DNA from 2 places in the uncultured Comamonas sp. genome. Region 2 is predicted to be linked to the other one. Evidence: predicted binding sites of a transcription regulator. Region 2 holds the regulator's gene; the other holds the start of a gene.

Region 1 (7,887 bases), on a different contig from region 2:
GATGCGCAGTGCCGTGGCCGGCGCGCTGGACCGCAGCCAGCGCAACCGCCGCCCGCGCCATGCCGAGATCGACTGGAACCGCACGATACGCGCCAATCTGCGCCATTGGCAGCCCGAGTACAAGACCATCGTTCCCGAGACCTTGATCGGCTATGGCCGCAAGGCGCGCCGCCCGCAGCGCGAGGTGATTCTGTGCATCGACCAAAGCGGCTCCATGGCCAACTCGGTGGTCTATTCCAGCATCTTTGGTGCGGTGATGGCCAGCCTGCCTGCGGTCGCCACCAAGCTGGTGGTGTTTGACACGGCCGTCGTGGACCTGACCGAGAAGCTCGACGACCCGGTCGATGTGCTGTTTGGCGTGCAGCTGGGCGGCGGCACCGACATCAATGGCGCCGTGGGTTATTGCCAGAGCCTGATCAGCGAGCCGCGCAACACCATCCTGGTGCTGATCTCGGATCTGTACGAGGGGGGCGTGGAGTCAGGCCTGCTGCGCCGCGCCCATGAGCTGGTGGAGTCGGGCGTGCAGTTCATCACCTTGCTGGCGCTGAGCGACGAAGGTGCCCCCGCTTACGATGCCGCACTGGCGGCCAAGCTGGCCGCCTTGGGCGTGCCTTCCTTTGCCTGCACGCCGGACGCCTTCCCGCAGCTGATGGCCGCTGCGATCCGCCGCGATGATGTGGCCGCCTGGGCGGCGACCCAGGGCTTCAAGACCAGCCAATAACGGCCAACAGCGGCCAACAGCGGCCAGAAAAAAGCCCTGCGGAGCAGGGCGGTTGGAGTAAACAGGGATGGGTGGTTGAAGACGTTCAGCGGCCCAGCGAATCGGGCAGCGGAAAGCCGGTAATCCGCTTGGCGCGCGGCGGTGCATAGGTGCGCACCTTGGAGGTCTTGAGGCCCAGGCGCACCAGCGATTCGGCAATCGTCACCGCTGCAGCCACGCCATCGACCACCGGCACGCCGGTGCGGCTGCGCACCTTGTCTTCGAGCTCGGCCATGCCGCCGCAGCCCAGGCAGATCACCTCTGCATGGTCTTCTTCAACAGCCTTGGCGGCCTGCTGCACGATGGCATCGACCGCGCGCTCGGGCTGGCTCTCCAGCTCCAGCACGGCCATGCCGCTGGCGCGCACCGAGGCGCAGCGCGCATCCAGACCGGCCAGCTTGAGCCGGTCTTCGATCAGTGGCACGGCCCGGTCCAGGGTGGTCACGACGGCGTACTTGTGGCCCAGGAACATGGCCGTCGATGCCGCTGCCTCGGTGATGTCCACCACCGGCACTTCCAGCAGCTCTTGCAGGCCTTCGCGGCCATGCTCGCCGTAGCCGGCCTGGATGACGGCATCAAAGGGCTGGTCATAGCGCATGACCGCATCCATCACACCGACAGCGCAGAGGTAGCTCTCAAAATTGCCCTCCACCGACTCGGCGCCAAAACGCGGGGTGAGGGCGACGATCTCGGTGCCCGGTGCCGCTGCCCGGCGCGCCTGGGCGCCAATGGCCTCGGTCATGCTCTCGGTGGTGTTGACGTTCACGATCAGAATGCGCATGCAAAAAACTCCGTCTCAATGTTGGGCATGGTTCACGGCAATGGCCTCGCCGTCCTGGTCTTCGTAGTGCTGGCCCTTGGGGGTCAGCAGCCAGTAGAACAGGCCGCCGAGCCCGGCTGCAATGAACCAGGAGAAATGGGACACCGACTCCAGCGCCGGCAGAAAGGCGAACAGCAGCGCAATCAGCGCCGAGGGCACCAGGGCCTGGATGGCGCGGCGGTTGACGCCGTTGTGGTAATGGTAAGGGCCACGGTGGTCATCGCTGTAGAGGGCAGGCACATGCACGCGCTCCTTGCGGATCAGCCAGTAGTCGGCCATCACGATACCGAACAGCGGGCCCAGGAAGGAGCCCAGGCCACCGAGGAAATACAGGATCACCAGCGGCGAATCGTAGAGGTTCCACGGCAGGATCACAAAGCCCAGGATGGCGCTGACCAGCGCCGCGCGGCGGAAGTTGAGCTGGCGCGGCAGCAGGTTGGCCAGGGCCAGCGCGGGGGCGACAAAGTTGGCCATCAGGTTCACGGCGATGGTCAGGATCAGCAGCGACAGGCTGGCCAGGATCAGCAGCGGCTTGTTGGGGATCTTCTCGACGATGTCGGTGGGGCTGAGAATCAGGGTGCCATCGATGGCCAGTTGGCCGCCGGTCAGCACGACGACGATCAGGCCGAAGATCAGCATGTTGATGGGGATGCCCCAGAAGTTGCCCTTGACCACGGCGCTGCGCGAGGTGGCGCCCCGGGTGAAGTCACAGAAATTGAGCACAAAGGTGCCGTAGATGGCGACCCACAGCGAAGCCGCACCCATGATCTGCACCCACATCGCCCCACCGGTGCTGGGCTGGGGCGCCGTCCACTGGATCCTGCCGCCCGAGCTGTACAGCACCCAGCCGGCCAGCGCGATGAAGGTCACCAGAATCACCGGGCCGGCAAAGGCCTCGTACTTGCGGATGCTCTCCATGCCCCAGCAGGCAATCATCGTCTGCACCACCCACAGCAGGCTGAAGCTGATCCAGCCCAGCACCGGCAGGCCCAGCACCTGGTGCGCCAGCAGCGCCTGCAGGCTGGGAAAGAGGGTGATCAGCAGCACATCGAGCACCTTGGAGGCCAGGTAGGTCTGGATGCCGAACCAGGCAATCGCGACGCCGCCCCGGATCAGCGCCGGGATCTGCGCGCCCCGCGTGCCAAAGCTGATGCGGCTCATCACTGGAAAGGGCACGCCCGTCTTGGGGCCCATGAAGCCCGACAAGGTCAGCAGCACAAACAGCAGTGCGGCGCCCATCATCAGCGCCGTCAGAATCTGCCAGCCGCCCAGGCCCAGCGCAAACAGGCCGATGGCAAAGGCATAGTTGCCCAGGCTGTGCACATCATTGGCCCACAGCGTGAACAGGCTGTAAGCGCCCCAGGACCGGCTGTCTTTCCGGGTGGGTGCCAGGTCCTTGTTGTAGAGCGAGGGGCATACACCAGCGGGCAAATCGGTGGTGGCCGCGGGCCGCTGCTGGGCGGGGTTGAAGGCAAAGCCTGCGTTCTGGTCTGCTGCAAGATCGGTCATTGACATCCTTGGATCGGGCGCATCCAGGTGCGCCTTAGTAACGGCCTGGCGGCCTGATTTGTCTCGTCATGTGCGCGGTTCCATGCATGGCATGTGCAGCAGAGAAGCGGGCCTCAATGGCTATGCTTTGTGTGCACATATGCATACATTAAGTGTATACAAAGCGTCCAAAAATGAACTAGGGCCAACCCTGAAAGGGCGCCGTTGCTGTTGCCTGGGAGACGCGTTTACCGGCGCTGCCAGAGGGCGCATCGCAGCAGCGCGGGTACATGAGGTTGCTCTTGTTTCGGCCTGTAGCTATCGGCCGTTTCGCTGCACCAACGCTGGGGCACCAGGCAGAAATGCGATCCATTTCTAAAGAGCCTGGCGCCTCCGGGGCCATGCGCCGCAACGCGCTGCGCAAGGTTTAGACTGCGGGCTCCCTTGGGGAGTAGCCTGCTTCCGCGCTGGAAGCGTCTGCGTCAACATACTCGGCATGACCCATGCTGTGGCGCAGACATCCGTTCTTCGGTTGGCGAGACCATCGGCATGCCAGCACGACCTCGGTCGGGCAGTGGTGGCATGCCGTTGTGCTCATGCCCGACTGTCCCAGAAGAACCTCCGATGAACGCTGCTTCCATTTCCCTGTTGGCGCTTGCCATGTCTACCGATGCCTTTGCCGCCGCGATTGGCAAAGGCTCTGCCCTTGTCAAACCCCGTTGGTCCGAGGCGCTGCGCACCGGCCTGATCTTTGGTGTCATTGAGGCCATCACCCCGCTGGTGGGCTGGGCGCTGGGCTATGCCGCTGCCGATTATGTGAAGGCCTGGGACCACTGGATTGCCTTTGTGCTGCTGCTGGTGCTGGGTGGCCGCATGGTGCTGGGCGCTTTCAAAAGTGCCGATGAACCCGGGATGGGCCGCCCGGCGCGCCATGGCTTCTGGCTGCTGGTCGCGACCGGCTTTGCCACCAGCATTGATGCGATGGCGGTGGGCGTGGGCCTGGCTTTCCTGGATGTGAACATCACCGTGGTCGCGCTGAGCATCGGCTTTGCGACCTTTGCAATGGTGACCTTGGGGGTGATGGTGGGCCGTGTGCTGGGCCATATCACCGGCCGCTGGGCAGAGGCGGTGGGTGGCGTGGTGCTGATCGCGATTGGCTCGCTGATTCTGTACGAGCACCTGGTGGCGGTATAAAAGCAGGCCCTCTGCGGTTGCCACGGCAGAGGGCTTTGGTGTGTGGCCCTGTAGGAGGACGGCGCCAGACAAAACAAAGCCCCGCAGAGCGGGGCTAAAGTGAGAGAGATCAGTGAGCCTGCAATCGCTGCGGGTGCCGGGTTTTCAGTTCTGGCTCAACCGCTGGCAAGCTGCGCTGATATCAGAAGCGGGCAGGAGCACGCTTACGGTCACGTTCGTCTTCAGGCCAAATAGCAAACACTTCAGTCATTTCAGTCCTTTCACCTTTCTGGTGTAGATGGGTGTACAACGGGCCGCGCGCTGAAGTGGTTGACAAGGCCTGCATAAAGTTTTGTGAACAACCTCCAACAAAACGTAGAGATCACCGTTTTACGGGGCTTGAGACGGCATTGCATTGTGAAATCGCTATGATTTGCCACCTAATTTGGACAGGGAGTGCGTAATGGCTGGTGCTGGTTTATTGATGTTGCTCGATGATATTGCGACCTTGCTTGACGATGTGGCGCTGATGACCAAGACGGCTGCGGGCAAGAGCACGGCCATCCTGGACGATGTGGCCACGCAGACCAAGGTGGCGGTGCAAAAGACGGCGGGGGTGCTGGGCGATGACCTGGCGCTGAATGCCGAGCAGGTGACCGGCGTCAAGGCCAACCGGGAGTTGCCGGTGGTCTGGGCGGTGGCCAAGGGCTCACTGAAGAACAAGGCCATTTTGGTGCCGGCAGCGTTGCTGATCAGTGCTTTTGCGCCCTGGCTGATCACGCCGCTGTTGATGATTGGCGGCGCTTTCCTGTGTTTTGAGGGGGTGGAGAAGGTGCTCAGCCTGTTCCACAAGCCCAAGCACACCCATGACGCCGTCAAGGAGTCTGAGCAGGCCGCACAAATGGGTGTAGCCCCTTCGTCGGTCAAAGCCGCCAACGAGAAGAACATGGACCCGGTGGCCTATGAAAAGGCCAAGGTCGCGGGTGCCGTCCGGACCGATTTCATTCTGTCGGCCGAGATCATGGCTATTGCGCTGGGCACCGTCGCCAGCAAGCCGATTGCCGAGCAGTTGGTGGTGCTGGTCGCTGTGGCGCTGGCGATCACCGTGTTTGTCTATGGCCTGGTGGCCGGCATTGTGCGTATGGACGATGTGGGCATGTGGCTGATGCGCAAGACCAGTGCCGCTGCAAAGGCGTTTGGCCGGGGCCTGATCGCTTTTACGCCCTGGCTGATGCGCGGCTTGTCGATTGTGGGTACGGCTGCGATGTTCATGGTGGGCGGCAGCTTGCTGGTGCACGGCATCGGCCCGATCGAGCACTGGCTGCAGAGCACCGTGACCCCGATGGGCGGTGTGGTGGCCCTGCTGGCACCGACGCTGGTGCACGTGGTCGTCGGCGCGGCCATTGGCGGCTTGGTGGTGCTGGCGGTGGAGGCCTGGCACAAGTTGCGCGGGCACTGACCAGCAGCAGCGCCGCATCGTTGGGATGCGGCTGCAGTAAAGACCTCAAGGCGGCATCGCAACAGCGGGCCGCCTTTTTTCACGGCTTGTTTTGTCTCGTTGATCTGGGTCAGGGCCGCCTGGCGCGTAGAGGAAGAAGATGCAGGGCATGGACAGCAGGCAGATCTGCCACCCACCTATCCGGCGCTTGGCGCTGGCCGGGCATGCAGATGCTGGCTCGTTTCAGCTACTTTTCAATCCATGCGAGCAAGATCGCAGCGAGGGCAATGATGATGAAAAAGATGATGTTGGCAGCGGCGGCTGTATGTGCAATGGCGTCGGGCGCCGCGATGGCGCAAGAGGCGCAAAGCCCCTGGCAAGTGCGTTTGCGTGCGGTGCACCTGGACAGCGCCAACAAGGACTCCACCGGCCTGGGTCTGTCGATCAATGACAAGACCATTCCCGAAGTGGATGTGACCTACTTCTTCACGCCCAACATCGCGGCCGAGCTGGTGCTGACCTACCCGCAAAAGCACGACCTGCGCTCGGACGGCGCCAAGATCGGCACGCTCAAGCACCTGCCGCCCAGCCTGCTGGCGCAGTACCACTTCACCAACATGGGCGCGTTCAAGCCCTATCTGGGCGCTGGTGTGAACTACACGCGCTTCTCGAACGTGAACTTCGCACCGGCGGTTGAGGCCGCGCTCGATCCATCGATCAAGAAGAACAGCTTTGGCGCCGCACTGCAGATCGGCTTTGACTACATGCTCGACAAGAACTGGTCGATCAACGTGGATGTGAAGAAGGTCTACATCAAGACCGATGTGCGCTCGGCGGGCACCAAGGTGGGAACCTTCAAGGTCGATCCTTGGCTGCTGGGTGTCGGTGTGGGCTACCGCTTCTAAACGGGGTCTGAAGCCGTCCACGGATCAAAGAGCACTGTGATTGAGCCGCTTGTTGCAAGCGGCTCTTTTTTTGCGTGCGAGGGCCCTTCAGACCTTGGCCAGCGCCTGCTCCAGATCGGCCAGCAGGTCATCGACATGCTCGATGCCGACGGACAGACGCACCATGCCTTCGCTCACACCTGCTTTTTCCAGCTCGCCACTGTCGAGCTGGCGGTGGGTGGTCGAGGCCGGGTGCGTGGCCAGTGATTTGGCATCGCCAATATTGACCAGGCGCGTGAACAGCTGCAAAGCATCCAGAAAGCGGGCGCCTGCGGCACGGACTTCGCCATCGGCGGCCTTAAGGCTGAACGACAAAATACCCGAGGCGCGGCCGCCCGACTGCTTTTGCAGAATGGCATGGTCCGGGTGATCAGGCAGGCCGGCATAGCGCACCCAGGCGACCTTGGGGTGCTTTTGCAGGGTCTCGGCGATCTTCTGGGTGTTCTCGCAAATGCGGTCCATGCGCAGCGCCAAGGTTTCGATGCCTTGCAGGATCTGGAACGCGTTCTGCGGCGAGATGGCCGCGCCCATATTGCGCAGCGGCACCACGCGCGCGCGGCCGATGTAGGCCGCAGGGCCCAGCGCTTCGGTATAGACCACGCCGTGGTAGCTCACATCGGGTTCGTTGAGGCGCTTGAAGCGCGCCTTGTGCTCCGCCCAGGGGAAGGTGCCGCTGTCGACGATGGCGCCGCCGACGCTGGTGCCATGGCCGCCGAGGTATTTGGTGAGCGAGTGCACGACGATGTCAGCGCCATGCTCGATGGGGCGCAGCAGGTAGGGCGATGGCACGGTGTTGTCGACGATCAGCGGCACGCCATGGCGGTGGGCCACATCGGCCAGCGCGCGGATGTCGGTGACATTGCCCAGCGGGTTGCCGATGGACTCGATGAACACGGCCTTGGTCTTGTCGTCGATCAGTGCGCCAAAGCTGGCCGGGTCACGCGGATCGGCAAAGCGCACCTCGATGCCTTGCTGCGGAAAGGTGTGGGCAAACAGGTTGTAGGTGCCGCCATACAAGGTGCTGGCCGAGACGATGTTGTCGCCCGCTTCGGCCAAGGTCTGGATGGCGGCGGTGATCGCTGCCATGCCCGAGGCCAGTGCCAGCGCGGCAATGCCGCCTTCCAGCGCGGCCACGCGCTTTTCCAGCACATCGGTGGTCGGGTTCATGATGCGGGTGTAGATATTGCCCGGCACCTTCAGGTCAAACAGGTCGGCGCCATGCTGCGCGCTGTCAAAGGCGTAGGCCACCGTTTGGTAGATGGGC
Region 2 (7,887 bases):
GCGGTCTTTGGTGCCGACCAGATGCAGGCCTCGGGCTTTTTGAGCCAGGTCCTCCCGGCCGCCCAGCTGCAGGCCGAGCTGGCGCGCACGGTTGCCCGCATCTGTGGCCTGGCCCCCCAGGCCGCCCGCATGACCAAGCAACTGCTGCGTGCGCTGGCCGACGGCGATGCCCAGGCCCCGGTGCTGCAGCAGCCCTATGCCTATGCCGATTCTGCAGAGCACCGCGAAGGCATTGCCGCCTTTGTAGCCAAGAGAAGTCCCCAGTTTTGACGCTGCCTGCGCGGGCCAGCGGCCCGGCTGCAGGCGCCAAGAAAACCACCAACCACGTAGACCAACATGACCAACGACAACCTGTTCTGCGCGCTGCGCGCAGCCTTTCCTGACGACCTCGATGCCATCGCGGTGGAGACCACCTCGGCCAGCGGCGCGCCGCTGCACTACAGCTGGCGTGACCTCGATCGCATGAGTGCGCGCATCGCCAACCTGCTCGATTCGCTGAACATTCCTTCCGGCAGCCGGGTCGCGGTGCAGGTGGAAAAATCGGTCGAGGCGATGGCGCTGTACCTGGCCACCTTGCGCGCAGGCCATGTCTTTCTGCCGCTGAACACCGCCTACCAAAGTGCCGAGATCGAGTACTTCATCACCAATGCGGAACCGGCAGTCGTGGTCTGCTCGCCCGCCAACTTTGGCTGGGTCTCCAAGATCGCCTTCCAGTGCGGCACGCAAAGCGTGTTCACCTTGGGTGATGACCGCAGCGGTACCTTGCTGGAGCGCGCGGTGCACTGTGCCGATACCCACACGCCGGCGCAGAAATCCGCCGGCGACATGGCCGCCATCCTCTACACCAGCGGCACCACGGGCCGCAGCAAGGGCGCGATGCTGAGCCACGGCAACCTGCTGAGCAATGCGGTGATGCTCAAGGACTACTGGGGCTGGAAGAAGGGCGATGTGCTGATCCATGCGCTGCCGATCTTCCATGTGCACGGCCTGTTTGTCGCGATCCATGCGGCGCTGCTCAACGGCAGCAAGATGATCTGGTTTGCCAAGTTCGAGCCCAAGGCAGTGATTGCCGCGATGGCACGGGCAACGGTCTTCATGGGCGTACCGACCCTGTATGTGCGCCTGCTGGCCGAGCCCGGCCTGACCAAGGAGGCCACCCGGCACATGCGCCTGTTCATCTCGGGGTCGGCGCCGTTGCTGATCGAGACCTTCCGCGAATGGCAGACCCGCACCGGCCACACCATCCTGGAGCGTTATGGCATGAGTGAGACCATCATGCTGGTCTCCAACCCCTACCAGGCCGATGCCCGCCATGGCGGCCAGGATGAGCGCCGGGGCGGCACGGTGGGCTTTGCGCTGCCGGGTGTGGGCGTGCGGGTGCAGGGCGATGATGGCCAGGCACTGGGCGCCGACGAGATCGGCCATATCCAGGTGCAAGGCCCCAATGTGTTCAGCGGTTACTGGCGCATGCCCGAGAAAACCGCCCAGGAGTTCACCGCTGATGGCTGGTTCAAGACCGGCGATGTCGGCAAGATCGATGCGCGTGGCTATGTGACCATTGTGGGCCGCAGCAAGGATTTGATCATCTCCGGCGGCTACAACGTCTACCCCGCCGAGATCGAAGGCTTCATCAACGAGCTTCCGGGCGTTGCCGAAAGCGCGCTGGTGGGGGTGCCACACCCGGATTTTGGCGAGGTCGGTGTGGCGGTGGTCATAGCCAAGGCAGGCCAGCAACTGGACGCCGAAGCCATCATTGCTACCCTCAAGAAGCAGCTGGCCAACTTCAAGATACCCAAGCGCTGCTTTGTCGTGGCCGAGTTGCCCCGCAACACCATGGGCAAGGTGCAGAAGAACCTGTTGCGCGACCAGTACCAGGGCCTGTTCAAGGGTTGATACCCTGCAGTGGCGGTTTGGAGCCGCCATGACAAAACCCTCGCTTGTTGCAGCGTATCCGCTGCCGCAAGCGAGGGTTTTTTATCGGGGTTGAAGTTATGCAGCGGTCAGCGCAGCACCAGCACCGGTATCGTCGCATGGGTTAGCACATGCTGGGTTTCGCTGCCCAGCAGCAAACGCTTCAAGCCCCGGTAGCCGTGCGAGGCCATCACAATCAGGTCGCAGTTTTCCTTCTTGGCCGTCTCCAGCAAGGCCTCGGCAATCAGGTCGGACTTGATCACCAAGGTCTTGATCGGCACGCCCGTTGCGGCCCCTTCGGCCACGACCTTGTCCACCACGCTCTGCGCAGCGCGCTGCCAGCCTTCTTCGATGCGTGCGATGTCATCGGGGTTCTGCATCGTGCTGCCTTCGAAGTAGCTGCGCGGGTAGTTCGGCGAGATATTGACGGCGGTGACGGTGGCATGGCTCAGCTTGGCCAGCGCCAGCGCATGGCGGACCGCTTTCTCGGACAGCTCAGAGCCATCGGTGGCAAGCAGGATATGTTGGTACATGACAGGCTCCTTTCGGGTCAGACTCCGGACAGGGCCACAGGCTGCTGCCTTGCCCTGGTTTCATCTCCAAGCATCGCCGCTTATCGCGCGGAACGATGTCGGATCAGGCCGCGTTCGTGTCTCTGGCCTGCACTTTTCAGGCCGAGCAGGCCTGGGTGTTGATCAGACCCTGGAGCTTGTCGGTGTCGAGAATGCGCACATGGCGCTGCTTGACCTCGATGATGCTCTCCTCGGCAAACTTGGAGAAGGTGCGGCTCACGGTCTCCAGCTTCAGGCCCAGGTAGCTGCCGATTTCCTCGCGGGTCATGCGCAGGATCAGTTCATGCTGCGAAAAGCCCCGGGCGTGCAGCCGCTGCACCAGGTTCAGCAGAAAGGCGGCCAGACGCTCTTCGGCACGCATGCTGCCCAGCAGCAGCATCACGCCGTGCTCGCGCACGATCTCGCGGCTCATGACCTTGTGCACATGGTGCTGCAAGGCCGTCACTTCGCGCGACAGGTCCTCGAGTGTCGAGTAGGGCATCACGCAGACCTCGGCATCTTCCAGCGCAATCGCGTCGCAGGAGTGGCGGTCATTGACGATGCCGTCCAGGCCGATGATCTCGCCCGCCATCTGAAAACCGGTGACCTGGTCACGCCCGTCTTCGGTGGCGATGCTGGTCTTGAAGAAGCCGGTGCGAATCGCATACAGCGAGGTGAAGGTCTCGCCATTGCGGAACAGCGCACTGCCGCGCTTGATCTTGCGGCGGGTGGCAACGATCTCGTCAATACGCTCCATTTGTTCGGCCGACAGACCCACGGGCATGCACAGCTCGCGCAGATTGCAGTTGGAGCACGCCACTTTGATGGAGTTGGATGTCATGTATCAATACCCGTGAACAAATATTCGTGTAGGAACGGCGTTCCTTGTATGCGCCTATTGTGCGTGCAGGCGCCAAATGGGTTCTTGATGTATATCAAGGACGGGTGGCGAGCCTTGGGGCACATTGGGGGTCCGCAAGGATAAAGCCCATGATTTCCCTGACCCCCGAACTGCTGCGCCGTTTTGACGTCCCCGGCCCCCGTTACACGTCGTATCCTACCGCAGACCGATTTGTTGAAGCCTTTGCTGCGAATGAGTACAAGCAGGCGCTGGCGCAACGCGGCAGTGGCCTGGCGGCCAGGCTGGCGCCACTGTCCTTGTATGTGCATGTGCCGTTCTGTGCCTCGCTGTGCTACTACTGCGCCTGCAACAAGATCATCACCAAGCATGCCGAGCGGGCCGACGAATACCTGGATTACCTGGAGCGCGAGCTGGATCTGCAGCTCGCCCACCTCAGCACACGCTCGACCATCAGCCAGCTACACCTGGGCGGGGGCTCGCCGACCTTCCTGAGCGATGCGGGTCTCAGCCGCCTGATGGACATGGTCAAGCAGCGCTTCCATCTGCAGCCGGGCGGCGAGTACTCGATCGAGATCGACCCGCGCACCGTGAGCCGCGAGCGCCTGCTGCACCTCTACCAACTGGGCTTTAACCGCCTGAGCTTTGGCGTGCAGGATTTCGACCCGCTGGTGCAAAAGGCCGTGCACCGCGAGCAGCCCGCCGACCAGGTGTTTGCGCTGGTCGAGCAGGCGCGCGCAATCGGCTTTGAATCCATCAATATTGATCTGATCTATGGTTTGCCGTTGCAAAGCCCGGCCAGCTTCGCCCGCACGATGGAGCAGGTCAATGCGCTGCGGCCTGACCGCATTGCGCTCTACGCCTATGCGCATCTGCCCGAGCGCTTCAAGCCCCAGCGCCGCATTCTGACGCAGGACCTGCCCAGCCCGGCGGACAAGCTGGCCATGCTGGCCCAGGCGCTGGCCGCGCTGGAGGGTGCTGGCTATGTCTACGTGGGCATGGACCATTTCGCGCTGCCCGAGGATGCGTTGGCGGTGGCCAAGCGCCAGGGCCGCCTGCACCGCAATTTTCAGGGCTATAGCACGCAGCCCGATTGCGATCTGCTGGCACTGGGCGTCTCGGCCATCGGCCGCATCGGCGCCACCTACAGCCAGAATGCCAAGACGCTGGAGGAGTATTACGACCTGATCGACCAGGGCCAGATCCCCGTGGTGCGCGGGCTGGCGCTGACGCGCGATGACCTGCTGCGCCGCGCGGTGATCATGGGTCTGATGTGCCAGGGCAGCCTGGCGATCGAATCGCTGGAGCAGGCCTGGCTGATCGACTTTGCGCAGTACTTTGCCGCCGAGCTGGCCCAGCTGCGCGAGCTGCAGGCGCAGGGCCTGGTGGACGTGCGAGACGATGTGATCAACGTGACCGAGCTGGGCTGGTACTTTGTGCGCGGCGTGGCCATGGTGTTCGACAAGAACCTGCAGGCCGACCGCAACCGCGCGCGCTTCTCGCGCATCATCTAGCCTGCTGTGGCCTCTCTCAGACCTGCCACGCTGCCAGACTCTTGTAGAGCATGTACAGCGCCAGGCACAGCAGGATGCCACCAAAGATCTTCTTGAGCTGTGCCACCGGCAGGCGGTGCGCGGCGCGGGCACCCAGCGGTGCGGTCAGCACGCTGCAGGTGGCGATGGCGGCCAGGCCCGGCAGCCAGATGTAGCCCAGCGAATGCGGTGGCAGGCCCTGCAGGTGCAGGCCGGCCACCATGAAGCCGGCGACATTGGTGACGGCGATCGGAAAGCCCAGTGCCGAGCTGGTTGCCACCGCGTTGTGCATCGGCACGCTGCACCAGGTCATGAAGGGCACGCTGATGAAAGCACCGCCGGCCCCGACGAGGCCCGAGAGGCAGCCAATCACGCCGCCGGCCGCCAGCTGCCCGGCGGTGCCCGGCATCGGGCGCGTCCCTTGGCTGTTGGGCTTGCGGAACATGCGCAGTGCCGAGTAGCCAATGAACAGGCCGAAGAACAAGCCCAGGTAGCTGCCCTTGAGCACCGCAAAAATGCCCAGGCTGGCCAACAGGCCGCCCAGCACGATGCCCGGGGCCAGGCGTTTGACGAGATCCCAGCGCACGGCACCATGCTGGTGGTGGGCGCGGACGCTGGACATCGATGTGAACACGATGGTCGCCATCGACGTGGCGATCGCCATCTTGATCGCCAGCTCAGGCGCCACGCCCTGGGTGCCCAGGATATAGGTGATGAAGGGCACCAGCACCATGCCGCCGCCGATGCCCAGCAGGCCTGCCAGAAAGCCGCCGATCAATCCCGGCAGCGACAGCGGCAGCAGAACGAGAGGATCAGCCATGGTGCGCAGTAAAAAGGCCACCTGAAACAGGTGGCCTGAAACCCCGCTGTCGCGGAGAGGAGAAGACAGGTTGGGCAGCCTGCCCGAAAAAATCAGGTGTTCGCAGCGGATCCACTGGACCGTCATCCTGAACCGGGGGTTCAGGTGGGCGAGGGCAACCTATCGTTGGGTTCATCTGACGCGAGACGATCACGCTCAATAGGTAATGTACCAAGCCCGTGCTCGTAGAGCATTGGTTCAAGGAACTATAAAGTCCAGCAGGGCTGCGAACGCTTCCATTGTAATCGCTCGCACCTGCTGCACCCCCCAAAATCGCAATTCAATGTGCTGAGATTGGTCAAAAAAGATAGCGTCCTACACAGCTCGTAGAACGCATGGAACGGTATTTTTAGCCAATGCATTGCATGGCGCCAGTATTTGGTGTTAGCGGCTGCTAACACGCTGCTGTCAGGCGCTGGCGGCCAGCGTTTCGGCACCCGGGGAGGGGGCGGGAGCCAGTGCCGCATCGAGCCGTTGCAGCACCGATTGCAGACGGGGCTCGTCCCAGTCGAGGCTGGCCTGCGCAGCGGCGGCGGGCTGGCTCTGGGCCTCGGCCATTGCAGCCGATTGGGCGGCGGCCTGCGCTTGCAATGCATCGGCCGTCTGGCTCAACTGGCTGTTTTGCACTTGCAGGTCGAGCAGATCAAAGGCCACATTGAGCGCCGCCAGCACGGCAATGCGCTCGCGGCCACGGATCTTGCCCGCGTCGCGGATGCCGCTCATGGCCTCATCCACATGCTTGACGGCGGCCAGCAAGCGTGCCTCCTGGCCTTCGGGGCAGCCCAGCATATAGCTTTGCTGCATGATGTGTACTTCCAGCTGTTTCATCATTCGTCCTGGTCAAAGGTCTTGGGCAGGCGTTCGATCAGTGCGTCCACGCGGGCGCGGGCCGCAGTCAGGCGCGATTGGAGGGAGTCGCGCTCCTGGGTAAGGGTGGTGACCTGCTCTTGCAGTTGGGCGTGGGCGCGTTGCAAAGCCTCATGACGGCTCAGCAGTGCTTCCACCCGCTCAAGCATCAGATCCATAGAAGGCGTAGTGGCCATAGAGAGACAGTCTTCTTAAGTGCGCAATGGGTTTAACGCTAAAATTGTACCCGTTGGTGCTCGCCCCAGTGGTTCACATGGGGGCAGTTCAACGGGAAGCAGGAGCGCTGCTTGTGCCCTACAAGCGTTGCGCAACCTGCGCTGCCCCCGCAACGGTAAGCGATGGTTGGCTTTTGCGCCATCCACAGCCACCACTATGCCACTGAATACCTTGAACAAGTGTTTGGGAAGGCGTGTGCTGTGTCATCGCCAGCCCGGATACCGGCCAACATAGTGGAGGTGCGTGGCCCAGGTGCTGCCACAGCTTCCGTGTTCCCCATTGCCGGCGGGGAGGCTGGCGCGGGGTGGTTCATCGCCAGCTCAGTCCATGTTTTTCTCGCCTTTCACGACACGCCGCTGCGCGCGTCCCGTCTGCACGCCCCGTTCCCGGTTGTTCCCCTCCCGCTCCACCATCGCTTGGGCGGCGAGCGCAGCGCTGCCTTGCGTGGCGCTGTCCGCGCAGGCGCAGCAGCTGCCCTCCGGCCAGGAAACAGCGGGTAAGAACCTGCAGGAGATGGTGGTGACTGCCAACCGCATCGAACAACCGCTGTCCGATCTGGTGGCCGATATGTCCATCATCGATGCGCCAACCATCGAGCGCCAGGGCCCGGGCAGTGTCGCCGATGTGCTGGCGCGGGTGCCGGGTATCCAGATCACGCGCAACGGCGGGCCCGGCACGACCACCAGCGTGTTTCTGCGCGGCGCCGATTCGCGCTTCACCGCCGTCTACGTTGACGGCGTGCGCATGGATTCGCAATCGACTGGCGGCGCCTCCTGGCAATCGATTCCGCTGGCGCTGATCGACCGCATCGAAGTGCTGCGCGGCCCGGCGGCTGCCGTCTACGGCTCGGACGCCATGGGCGGTGTGGTGCAGATCTTCACGAAGAAGGGCGACGGCCCCGCCCAGCCTTATGCCGGCCTGGGGGTGGGCAGCCGGGGCATGTTCACTGCAGAGGCGGGTATCTCCGGCGGCGCGGGCGGATGGGATTACGCGCTGGGCCTCAACCGCTCGCAGACCGATGGCTTCAATGCGCGTACGGTCGCCACCGCCAACCCGGACAAGGACGACTACCGCAGCAATGCGGTCAGCGGC

The links. Region 2 encodes FNR, which switches genes on or off when oxygen is low (the NO sensors DNR and NnrR bind a similar motif). Its sites were predicted from a motif close to TTGATNNNNATCAA; they were not measured.
Region 1: the regulator FNR is predicted to act here: its motif matches at 5,800-5,813, upstream of ACHWUQ_RS18810 (OmpW family protein).

What each region holds. Positions count from the first base shown of each region.
Region 1 covers NZ_CAXYJV010000046.1:20,899-28,785, reverse strand. The annotation lists gene ACHWUQ_RS18835 (VWA domain-containing protein) at 1-721, shown strand, start outside; gene ACHWUQ_RS18830 (aspartate/glutamate racemase family protein) at 807-1,541, opposite strand; gene ACHWUQ_RS18825 (NCS1 family nucleobase:cation symporter-1) at 1,557-3,089, opposite strand; yybP-ykoY riboswitch at 3,510-3,675, shown strand; gene mntP (manganese efflux pump MntP) at 3,693-4,262, shown strand; gene ACHWUQ_RS18815 (DUF808 domain-containing protein) at 4,705-5,700, shown strand; gene ACHWUQ_RS18810 (OmpW family protein) at 5,973-6,584, shown strand; gene ACHWUQ_RS18805 (O-acetylhomoserine aminocarboxypropyltransferase/cysteine synthase family protein) at 6,672-7,887, opposite strand, start outside.
Region 2 covers NZ_CAXYJV010000038.1:210,538-218,424, reverse strand. The annotation lists gene ACHWUQ_RS14625 (enoyl-CoA hydratase/isomerase family protein) at 1-270, shown strand, start outside; gene ACHWUQ_RS14620 (malonyl-CoA synthase) at 337-1,893, shown strand; gene ACHWUQ_RS14615 (universal stress protein) at 2,001-2,444, opposite strand; gene fnr (fumarate/nitrate reduction transcriptional regulator Fnr) at 2,581-3,303, opposite strand; gene hemN (oxygen-independent coproporphyrinogen III oxidase) at 3,453-4,835, shown strand; gene ACHWUQ_RS14600 (sulfite exporter TauE/SafE family protein) at 4,852-5,673, opposite strand; gene ACHWUQ_RS14595 (cell division protein ZapA) at 6,121-6,540, opposite strand; gene ACHWUQ_RS14590 (hypothetical protein) at 6,540-6,755, opposite strand; cobalamin riboswitch at 6,793-7,040, shown strand; gene ACHWUQ_RS14585 (TonB-dependent receptor domain-containing protein) at 7,123-7,887, shown strand, end outside.